DNA from 3 places in the Pseudoalteromonas piscicida genome. Region 1 is predicted to be linked to each of the others. Evidence: predicted binding sites of a transcription regulator. Region 1 holds the regulator's gene; each other region holds the start of a gene.
The links. Region 1 encodes LexA, which represses DNA repair genes until DNA is damaged. Its sites were predicted from a motif close to TACTGTATNNNNATACAGTA; they were not measured.
Positions count from the first base shown of each region.

Region 2: ruvC (crossover junction endodeoxyribonuclease RuvC) is a predicted target of LexA. The motif match lies at 1,567-1,586, and genes of this name have one in related genera.
Region 3: imuA (translesion DNA synthesis-associated protein ImuA) is a predicted target of LexA. The motif match lies at 1,296-1,315, and genes of this name have one in related genera.

Region 1 covers NZ_CP021646.1:356,371-359,647, forward strand. The annotation lists rRNA gene B1L02_RS01650 (23S ribosomal RNA) at 1-257, shown strand, start outside; rRNA gene rrf (5S ribosomal RNA) at 448-561, shown strand; partial or broken gene B1L02_RS01660 (transposase) at 824-1,015, opposite strand; gene lexA (transcriptional repressor LexA) at 1,261-1,875, shown strand; gene coxB (cytochrome c oxidase subunit II) at 2,236-3,277, shown strand, end outside.
Region 2 covers NZ_CP021646.1:1,264,200-1,267,476, reverse strand. The annotation lists gene ruvB (Holliday junction branch migration DNA helicase RuvB) at 1-384, opposite strand, end outside; gene ruvA (Holliday junction branch migration protein RuvA) at 387-1,004, opposite strand; gene ruvC (crossover junction endodeoxyribonuclease RuvC) at 1,007-1,528, opposite strand; gene aspS (aspartate--tRNA ligase) at 1,652-3,277, opposite strand, start outside.
Region 3 covers NZ_CP021646.1:996,465-999,741, reverse strand. The annotation lists gene B1L02_RS04760 (Y-family DNA polymerase) at 1-596, opposite strand, end outside; gene imuA (translesion DNA synthesis-associated protein ImuA) at 700-1,284, opposite strand; tRNA gene B1L02_RS04750 (tRNA-Asp) at 2,134-2,210, opposite strand; tRNA gene B1L02_RS04745 (tRNA-Asp) at 2,240-2,316, opposite strand; tRNA gene B1L02_RS04740 (tRNA-Asp) at 2,358-2,434, opposite strand; tRNA gene B1L02_RS04735 (tRNA-Asp) at 2,484-2,560, opposite strand; tRNA gene B1L02_RS04730 (tRNA-Asp) at 2,593-2,669, opposite strand; tRNA gene B1L02_RS04725 (tRNA-Asp) at 2,702-2,778, opposite strand; tRNA gene B1L02_RS04720 (tRNA-Asp) at 2,809-2,885, opposite strand; gene B1L02_RS04715 (TIGR03503 family protein) at 2,996-3,277, opposite strand, start outside.

The sequences.
Region 1 (3,277 bases):
GCTCCTAGTACGAGAGGACCGGAGTGGACGAACCGCTGGTGTTCGGGTTGTGATGCCAATTGCATTGCCCGGTAGCTACGTTCGGAATCGATAACCGCTGAAAGCATCTAAGCGGGAAGCGAGCCTCGAGATGAGTTCTCACTTTGACTTAGAGTCAACTGAAGGGCCGTTGAAGACTACAACGTTGATAGGCGAGATGTGGAAGTGCTGTGAGGCATTAAGCTAACTCGTACTAATTACCCGTGAGGCTTAACCATACAACGCCAAAGTGGTTTATAAGCGACAGAAGTTAATAGACTAAAGTAGACAAAAGAATTTAATAAGCTTTTTCCGGATTTAAGAATTAAACAAGGTGACCAACCTCAGGGTATCGCGAAATCGGTTCACCTTGCGCAAATGGAATGCTCGTGCGAGGCACGATGTCATTAGACATTTGCCCCCAGTTTTCCTGGTGACTATAGCGTTTTGGAACCACCTGACCCCATGCCGAACTCAGAAGTGAAACAAAACAGCGTCGATGATAGTGTGGATTACCCATGTGAAAGTAGAACATCGCCAGGGCCAAATAAGAGAAACCCGTTGCAGAGATGCGACGGGTTTTTTGCTGTTTGGGGTATAGAAAACCTCGCAAGCCAATCAACACATCGCGAGGTAAACTCGCTCCTACCACAGCATCAGCACAGTGCAACATGGTAGGAGATGTATGGACTCCTCTCCCTTAACGGGAGAGTACGGTATAAAGATATTGCAAAACACTTTTATGATGCCGCGGGCGAAAACTTAGCTCCAATTGCGCGAAAACTGCGAATAATACCAATCCATCTTAACTTTTTCCCACCTCTATCCAGTCACGTTGACACATTTTAACCACTCGTTTTGTACATGATACAAAGTCATTCCAAGCCTCACTACAACTCTCAACAATATCTTCATAACCTTTGAAACAACGATTCGCTAAATGATGCTGACGCAGCCAACTCCATACTTGCTCTATTGGGTTCAGCTCTGGTGAATAATACCAATTATACCAATCCATCTTAAGTTTTTCCCACTAGAAGCCGCACTCTCTAGAGCACATATCGATCACAACATGTTGAGTATCGCTAATAAAGTCGTTCCAAGTGCGAGTACATGTGTTCAGAATATCTTCGTTAGCTATCAACAAATACACTTAAAATATGGCGAATAAAGAAACATTTGCGATTTTTTTTGAGCTGTATATACTTACAGTAAATAAACTACTGTATGGAACACCAGTTAATGCGTCCTCTAACGAAACGACAAGAACAAATCTTTGAATTAATAAAAGTATTCATAAAAGATACTGGCATGCCTCCAACTCGCGCTGAAATAGCTGATGCTTTGGGTTTTAAGAGTGCAAACGCAGCAGAAGAGCATCTAAAAGCGCTTGCGAAAAAGGGAGTTATTGAAATGGTTCCAGGAGCAAGCCGAGGCATCAGACTTGTAGAGGATGAATCTGAGCAACTTGGCTTACCTATTATCGGCCGTGTTGCAGCTGGCGAACCCATACTGGCGGAACAACATGTAGAAAGTCACTGTAATGTGGATGCGAGCTTTTTTAAGCCTAATGCAGATTACCTTTTGAGGGTTAATGGTATGAGTATGAAGGACATTGGCATTATGGATGGGGATCTACTAGCGGTTCACAGAACCCAAGTGGCGGAAAATGGGCAAGTGATAGTTGCTCGTGTTGAAGAGGATGTGACTGTCAAGCGCCTTGAAAAGAAAGGAAAGAAAGTTTTTCTGCATGCTGAGAACGAAGAGTTTAAAGCGATTGAAGTGGATCTTGAGCATCAAAATTTCTCCATTGAAGGGCTAGCCGTAGGTGTGATTAGAAGCGCTGACTGGATGTAGTTTATGAAAGCAAGCGTAGCGTTAAATATAAAGTTGCGCTTGCTTAAACTATATTTTGTTTAGAAAGGAATAATTAACTTTTCTAACTGTGTGAAAGTAAGGTGATTATAGTGACTTTATTCATCTAGCAATATTTTTAGCTTTCTGATCTTTATATACTATTTTTCACCATTCTTCGTTTTACTCCCGATAATCCCCAGTTTTGCTTCTAAAGTTAGTCTTCTCAAAAATCTTGCATTTTGGTTGTTTTTTGACTAATTGGTTAATAGTCGTGCAGTAAGTCTATGTACAAATAGACAATATGACAGTCATCCAATAATAACAAAAGACAACCACGAGTTGTCTTGAAGGAGACGTCAAATGAAAATTTGTCGATTAGTTGTAGCATTCATCGCAGTGCTAATCGCCATGCCCTCACTTGCTAACAGCGCTTACAATATGAGGCAAGGTGTTACAGACATTAGTCATCAAGTGTATGAGCTTCACATGACCATATTTCTAATATGTTGTGTCATAGGAGTGATTGTATTTGGGATTATGTTTTGGGCGCTTATAAAACACAGAAAGTCAAAAGGCGTTGTTGCAGCGCAATTTCATGAAAGTACCAAAGTGGAAATACTTTGGACTGCAATTCCCTTCCTGATACTCATTGGTATGGCAATACCAGCCACAAAAACGCTTATTGCAATGGAAGACACGAGTAAAGCTGATCTGACCATTAAGGTCACAGGCTCTCAGTGGAAATGGCACTATGAGTATATGGGGCATGATGTTGAGTTCTACTCTTTGCTCTCTACTCCGAAAGATGAAATTAGTGATCTTAAAGAAAAAAATGAAAATTACCTACTTGAAGTTGATAAGCATTTAGTTATTCCCACCGATAGGAAAGTTCGCTTTTTGATGACCTCAGATGATGTCATCCATTCTTGGTGGGTGCCCGATTTTGCGGTGAAGAAGGACGCCAATCCAGGCTTTATAAATGAGGCATGGACTAAAGTAAATGATGAAGGAATATACAGGGGACAATGTGCCGAATTATGCGGCAAAGATCATGGCTTTATGCCAGTTGTCGTTGAGGCTGTAAGCCCTGATAAATTCGATAGGTGGCTCAGTGACGCGAAAGCCGAAAAAGCAAAAGCGGAAGCTGAGTCACAAGCTGTAGCCCAACAAACTCTTTCGAAAGAAGAGTTGATGGAGGTCGGCGAACAAACTTACATGGCTTACTGTGCAGCTTGCCATCAACCCACGGGGCTTGGGCTACCAGGTGTCTTCCCTGCAATGAAAGGGAGTAAAGTTGTTACTGGAGATATAAAAGATCATATAGATATTTTGCTTTTAGGTCGACCTGGTACTGCTATGCAATCCTTCGCAAAGCAATTAACAATCAAGCAGATCGCTGGGG
Region 2 (3,277 bases), 910 kb from region 1:
GGGATAGAGAATTTCTTCCACCTGAGGACTTAAACGATGGATTTCATCAATAAATAACACATCCCCTTCTTCAAGGTTAGTGAGCAATGCGGCTAAATCTCCTGCTTTTTCAAGTACAGGCCCCGAGGTCGTTTTAATATTAACCTCGAGCTCGTTTGCAACAATATTTGCAAGCGTGGTTTTACCTAAACCCGGCGGACCAAATATCAGTAAGTGATCTAAGGCTTCCTGTCTTGAACGCGCTGCCGCTATAAAAATTTCCATTTGCTTTTTAACATGCGGCTGACCAGTATAATCATTTAGTAATTTAGGTCTAATTGCCCTATCAACTAAATCTTCATTACCTTGGATCTCGGGTTCAATTAATCTATCTGCTTCAATCATAGTTACATCATCGATTTAAGAGCATCTTTAATGATACTCTCGGTCGTCATGCCTTCTCTGTTAACGGCTTTTACCGCTTTTTGTGCTTGAACTTGTTTATACCCTAATGCCATTAAGGCTGCAATTGCTTCATCTGCGGGGGTATCACTTACTGTCGGATGCTCTTGCGGCGCAAGTACAGCAGCATCGCTAAACGGTGTGAGTAAGTCATTGCCAAAGTCTTTTAGCTTATCTTTCATTTCAAGCACTAGGCGTTCAGCAGTCTTCTTACCAACTCCCGGGATCTTAACCAAAGTAGTCGCATCACCATGATTCACGCAGCTAACAAATTGCTCCGCTGACATGCCCGACAAAATTGCAAGTCCGAGCTTTGGACCGACTCCGTTCGCTTTAATTAACGTTCGAAACAATGCACGTGCGATCTTGGTATTAAAACCGAACAGTAACTGCGCATCTTCACGCACCACAAAGTGAGTAAATACTGAAACCGGCTCACCTACGCTCGGTAATTCATAAAAACAGGTCATTGGCATTTGTACTTCGTAGCCTACACCTGCAACATCAATTAATATCTCTGGTGGCTGCTTTTCTAACAGTGTTCCGCTTAATTTTCCTATCATGGTTATCTCAACCTTCCTCTTACGGTTTTACGCGCTGCGCCTGCCATTTTTATTAAGTTTTGCCTTGAGTGCGCGTGACAAATCGCTACCGCCAACGCATCTGCAGCATCAGCTTGGGGTGTGCCAGGCAGCTTTAATATGCGCTTTACCATTTCCTGTACTTGGGCCTTGTCTGCACCACCGGTACCCGCAACGGCTTGTTTAACTTGCCTTGCCGAATATTCACTCACAACCACTGACTGCATGGTCGCTGCAACAATGGCCGCACCTCGCGCTTGACCAAGTTTTAAGGCCGAACTTGGATTGTGCGCAACGAACACTTGCTCAATCGCAAAGTCGCTCGGCGAAAACTGCTCTATGAGCTGTGTGATCCCTTGATAGATCATTTTTAATCGAGTGGGAAAGTCGTGTTCACCAACTTTGATGCAACCGCTCCCCAAATATTGGAACTTTGCACCTTGGTGAGCGATCACGCCATAGCCTGTAAATCTTGACCCCGGATCAATTCCTAAAATGACAGCCAAATGCATCGTCTCATTGTTTTTTGGTTATAATGCCAAAATACTGTATAGATTACCAGTTATAAGCTAGTTCATCTGATCAAAAAAGGCGACCAAAGTCGCCTCTTTTACATCAGGTTGACGAACTTACTCGCCTTCACCTTGCTCTGCTAACTGCTTTTCTATTGAGATAGCAAGCTCTTTTAGCGCATCTGGGTTTGCAGGGCTTGGCGCATCAGTCATCAAGCACGACGCTTGCGTTGTTTTCGGGAAAGCAATAACGTCACGGATATTGTCAGTGCCGCACAATAGCATCACCAAACGGTCAAGACCAAATGCCAAACCTGCATGTGGAGGCGTGCCATATTTCAGTGCGTCGAGTAAGAAACCAAACTTCTCTTGCTGCTCAGATTCTTCAATACCCAGAATTCTAAACGCCGCCTGTTGCATTTCGTTGTTGTGAATACGAACCGAACCACCACCGACTTCGTAGCCGTTAAGTACCATATCGTATGCGTCAGAAAGTGTCCCAGCCGGGTTTGCTTCAAGTTCCGCAGCACTTACGCCCTTAGGTGCAGTAAACGGGTGGTGTACCGCGTGTAGGTTACCTTCGTCGTCTTCTTCAAACATCGGGAAGTCAACAACCCAAAGTGGTGCCCACTTAGTAAGGTCAGTGATTTCTAAATCAAGACCAATCTTCAGACGTAGCGCGCCCATCGCTTCGTTTACGGTATTACGCTTGTCTGCGCCGAATAGAATAATGTCGCCTGTGTTTGCGCCTGTGCGCTCAAGCAGTGCATTGATCACTTCTTCGTTCAAAAACTTAGCGATTGGTGACTGTACGCCGTCGATGCCAGCATCACGGTCGTTCACTTTCATCCATGCAAGGCCTTTCGCACCGTAAATACCTACAAATTTAGTGTATTCATCGATTTGCTTACGTGAAAGTTGTGCGCCACCAGGTACTGCCAATACTGCAACGCGACCTTTTTCGTCGTTAGCAGGGCCGCTTAGTACTTTAAATTCAACGTCTTTTACGATGTCTGCAACGTCGATAAGCTCAAGCGGGTTACGTAGGTCTGGTTTATCCGAACCATATTTGCTCATCGCTTCGCTGTATGGCATCACAGGGAATTCACCCAAATCAACATCTAGGAAAGACTGCCACATTTCGCGGATCATTTTTTCTGTCACGCCACGAACTTGATCTGAGTTCATAAATGACGTTTCGATATCTATCTGAGTGAACTCAGGCTGGCGATCGGCACGTAAGTCTTCATCACGGAAACATTTTACGATTTGATAGTAGCGGTCAAAACCAGACATCATTAGCAGCTGCTTAAATAGCTGCGGCGACTGCGGTAGCGCATAGAAGCTGCCTTTGTGAACACGACTTGGTACTAGATAGTCGCGTGCCCCTTCAGGTGTCGCTTTCGTTAGTACTGGCGTTTCAATGTCTAAGAATGCATTTTCATCCAAGAAACGACGCACGAAGCTACTCGCTTTAGCACGCATCTTAATACGATCGCTCATTTCTAGACGACGTAGGTCTAAATAACGGTATTTAAGACGACGCTCTTCAGAGTTTTGCTGATTGAAATCAAGCGGCAATGGTTCTGAACGATTGATAATGGTTAAGCCAGTACCTAAGATCTCAACTTCACCGGTTGCCATGTCTTTGTTTACTTGGCTTTCAGGACGCGCACGGACAACACCTTTGATCTGAACACAGAACTCTTGGCGCAACGTATTCGCTTTATCCATTAAGCCTTC
Region 3 (3,277 bases), 640 kb from region 1:
AACTGCTCTAACTGCGCCACGTTTTTAACTCCGGTGCGAGCAAGCAGCTCAACCACCCGACTGTTTAGACTTGTACGTGTTAGTCCTATTTTCCCCAAGTAATGACGCTTTTGGCACGGCGTTAACACAAGCACATTGCAATGCTCTCGCGCCAATAGCTTGGCCATTATTGTGGACTCACCAGTGCCATAATAGTAACTCATACCAAGTTGCGCTAAATGTTGAGATATCATTTGCCAGTAACTTGGTAGATCATGATAGAGCGACAGCATAGAATCTACTTTAAGCACAAGGCCATTGGGCTCATCTATTACAATATCTGCACTTACTTGATACAGCATATTGGCAATTTCTAGTAGCTGCTGTCTTTCTAGGAGGTCGTCGTAGGGCAAAACATGAAGCTGTGTACACAATGCACAAGCAGTCCCAAGGCCCATTCCTATTTTTATACCTCGCTGCTGCGCTGCATTATTCAGCTGCACTATCTGGTTTTTGCGGCCATCAATAATAACAACGGGTGTAACAAAATCACTGGAAACCGTTTGCTGTGTCATTCCCTCTAGTTGCAGCATAGGAAAATAGAGATATAACCACATAGCTAGCTCGTTAAACGTCGCTCATCGCTAGAAAATGCAACTATATTATCGCTAACATGAGGTAGACTAGGCTTTTCAAGCTCTGGCCAATAGTTGGTATTTTCTAGTTTAAGGCTGCGATGCGCAAAGTGCCCTTGTGCTTCTTTACTATTACATCCAAACCGCTTTGCTGTGCCTGTAAAGCCACTGAAAGCGTAAATGGTAAAGTCTGGGTGTACTGCGCTTGATGTAAAACAAATAACCTACAATTCCCCGCTTGTGCACCTAACTGCAAACGCTTTACAGCCGCAATAAAAAGCGCTTCGTGCCAAAGTACAAGCGCACTACACACACCACTTTTTACACATTGTTCCGCAGCCCATAGCGCTTCTTTTTCACTTGGAGGCTGTAATATCATAAATTCACTCAGGTCTAACGATAAATAATGCAGTGCCGCAGCATGTATTTGCCCTGGAGGGTTAATTAATACCTTCAGCCGGTTATCATCTACAAAATGGGGGAATATCAACCTTAACTCCCCTATTCCCATTGCAGTTTTTACACCAATCACACCTTGTTGCGGCCAACCACCACACAGCACATCATCAAGTGCAGCAAAGCGAGTACTGACGACATCATGCTGCACGGCCTGTCCACGCCCACGCCAAAGCAAGTTTTTACGCTCAAGAAGATCTATATAGTTAGCCATACATCACCAAATACTGTTTATATATACAGTATATTTAAATAAAGACAGATCGCAAGTAGATCGCTAGAAAAGAGGCTAGTTAAAAAGTGACCATGATTTGTGCTTTAGTTCAATCCTGGCTTGCTTAGGAGAAATTAGATTCGCAAAGAGTAATTGTATAAAAGTAGATAAGAGCAGAGAGGTAAAACAATGAATGTAGCGTGCAGATAATCGTCTTCTGGCGCAGTAAAGTGCTATTCACTTAAGCAAGAGCTAACCAACTGAACTACCATTTTGTCATACTTCGGAAGAAGTGATACAGGGGTAATCAGTAAAACATAATTTAAATAAAGATTGGCTTTATTCGGATAAAGAGAAAAGTTTGCTTAGAAGAGAAAATACAAACTGGCCCAGTGGACGGGACTCGAATCGAAGCGTCGAACCGCCGCAATCCCCGACGTGACAGGCCGCTTTCTCTAAGGCAAGAGCTAACCAACTGAATTACCACTTCGCTGCAACTGGCAAAGTTATAACGACATTATTATAAGCTTATGTTGAAAAATAAGTTACTTGATAGTGATGACAAAGGAAAGACTAAAGCAAATGAGCTATTTGATTTTTTATTTTGGTCAAGGAAGCTTACTTAGAAGAAAATACAAACTGGTGGACGGGACTCGAATCGAAGCGTCGAACCGCCGCAATCCCCGGCGTGACAGGCCGCTTTCTCTAAGGCAACAGCTAACCAACTGAACTACCACTTTCTTTACACTAAGCTGAGAAACGACAAGCGATGCTTATTTTACTTGTAGTAGGGCTATATTTTTAATTTTGTGAATAGTACAGGAAACTTGCTTAGAAGAAAATGCAAACTGGCGGAGTGGACGGGACTCGAACCCGCGACCCCCGGCGTGACAGGCCGGTATTCTAACCAACTGAACTACCACTCCGCAGTGATAGATTTGCAAGATATCTTAAATGGCGGAGTGGACGGGACTCGAACCCGCGACCCCCGGCGTGACAGGCCGGTATTCTAACCAACTGAACTACCACTCCGCAGAGATATCTTAATGACATTATTTTACTCGTTTTAGTGTTGGCGGAGTGGACGGGACTCGAACCCGCGACCCCCGGCGTGACAGGCCGGTATTCTAACCAACTGAACTACCACTCCAGCGAGTAAACAAGCTGTCATAAAGCTTGAATATAGTTATGCGATACATTGGCGGAGTGGACGGGACTCGAACCCGCGACCCCCGGCGTGACAGGCCGGTATTCTAACCAACTGAACTACCACTCCACTGAGTATTCGCATTTTTTGCTTCGAAGTGTTGGCGGAGTGGACGGGACTCGAACCCGCGACCCCCGGCGTGACAGGCCGGTATTCTAACCAACTGAACTACCACTCCATAAGAAGCAAATGCACGTTTATAATAAGTATTGGCGGAGTGGACGGGACTCGAACCCGCGACCCCCGGCGTGACAGGCCGGTATTCTAACCAACTGAACTACCACTCCAGCGTGACTTATTGATACTATGAAGAAATTTGGCGGAGTGGACGGGACTCGAACCCGCGACCCCCGGCGTGACAGGCCGGTATTCTAACCAACTGAACTACCACTCCGCGTCATATTCTTGCAGTATTTGCTGTAAGGTGTGCTCCCTGACAGCGGCGTGAATAATACGAATGACCCCCTCATGAGTCAACCGTTTTTTGAAAAAAAACCGTGTTTTTTAGTTATCTTTCATTGAAAGGTTCAAAATATCACCTGATTTGTCATTTTTTGAGCCATTCCCTGCTGCGCTATTTTCAGATGGCCCTAAATCATCAAGATCAATGACTTCTTCGGTTTTCTTAAATGGATTCTTTGGCATTGGTATTTTTAGTCTAATTGGCTTTTTTTGCACCAGAATACGAATGGCTAACCATCCGAGCAATAATACAACTAAATTGCCAGTAACAATAATACTGACTAAGAGAGCTGTACTTATAGTCGGCTCTGGTTCTGGCTCAGG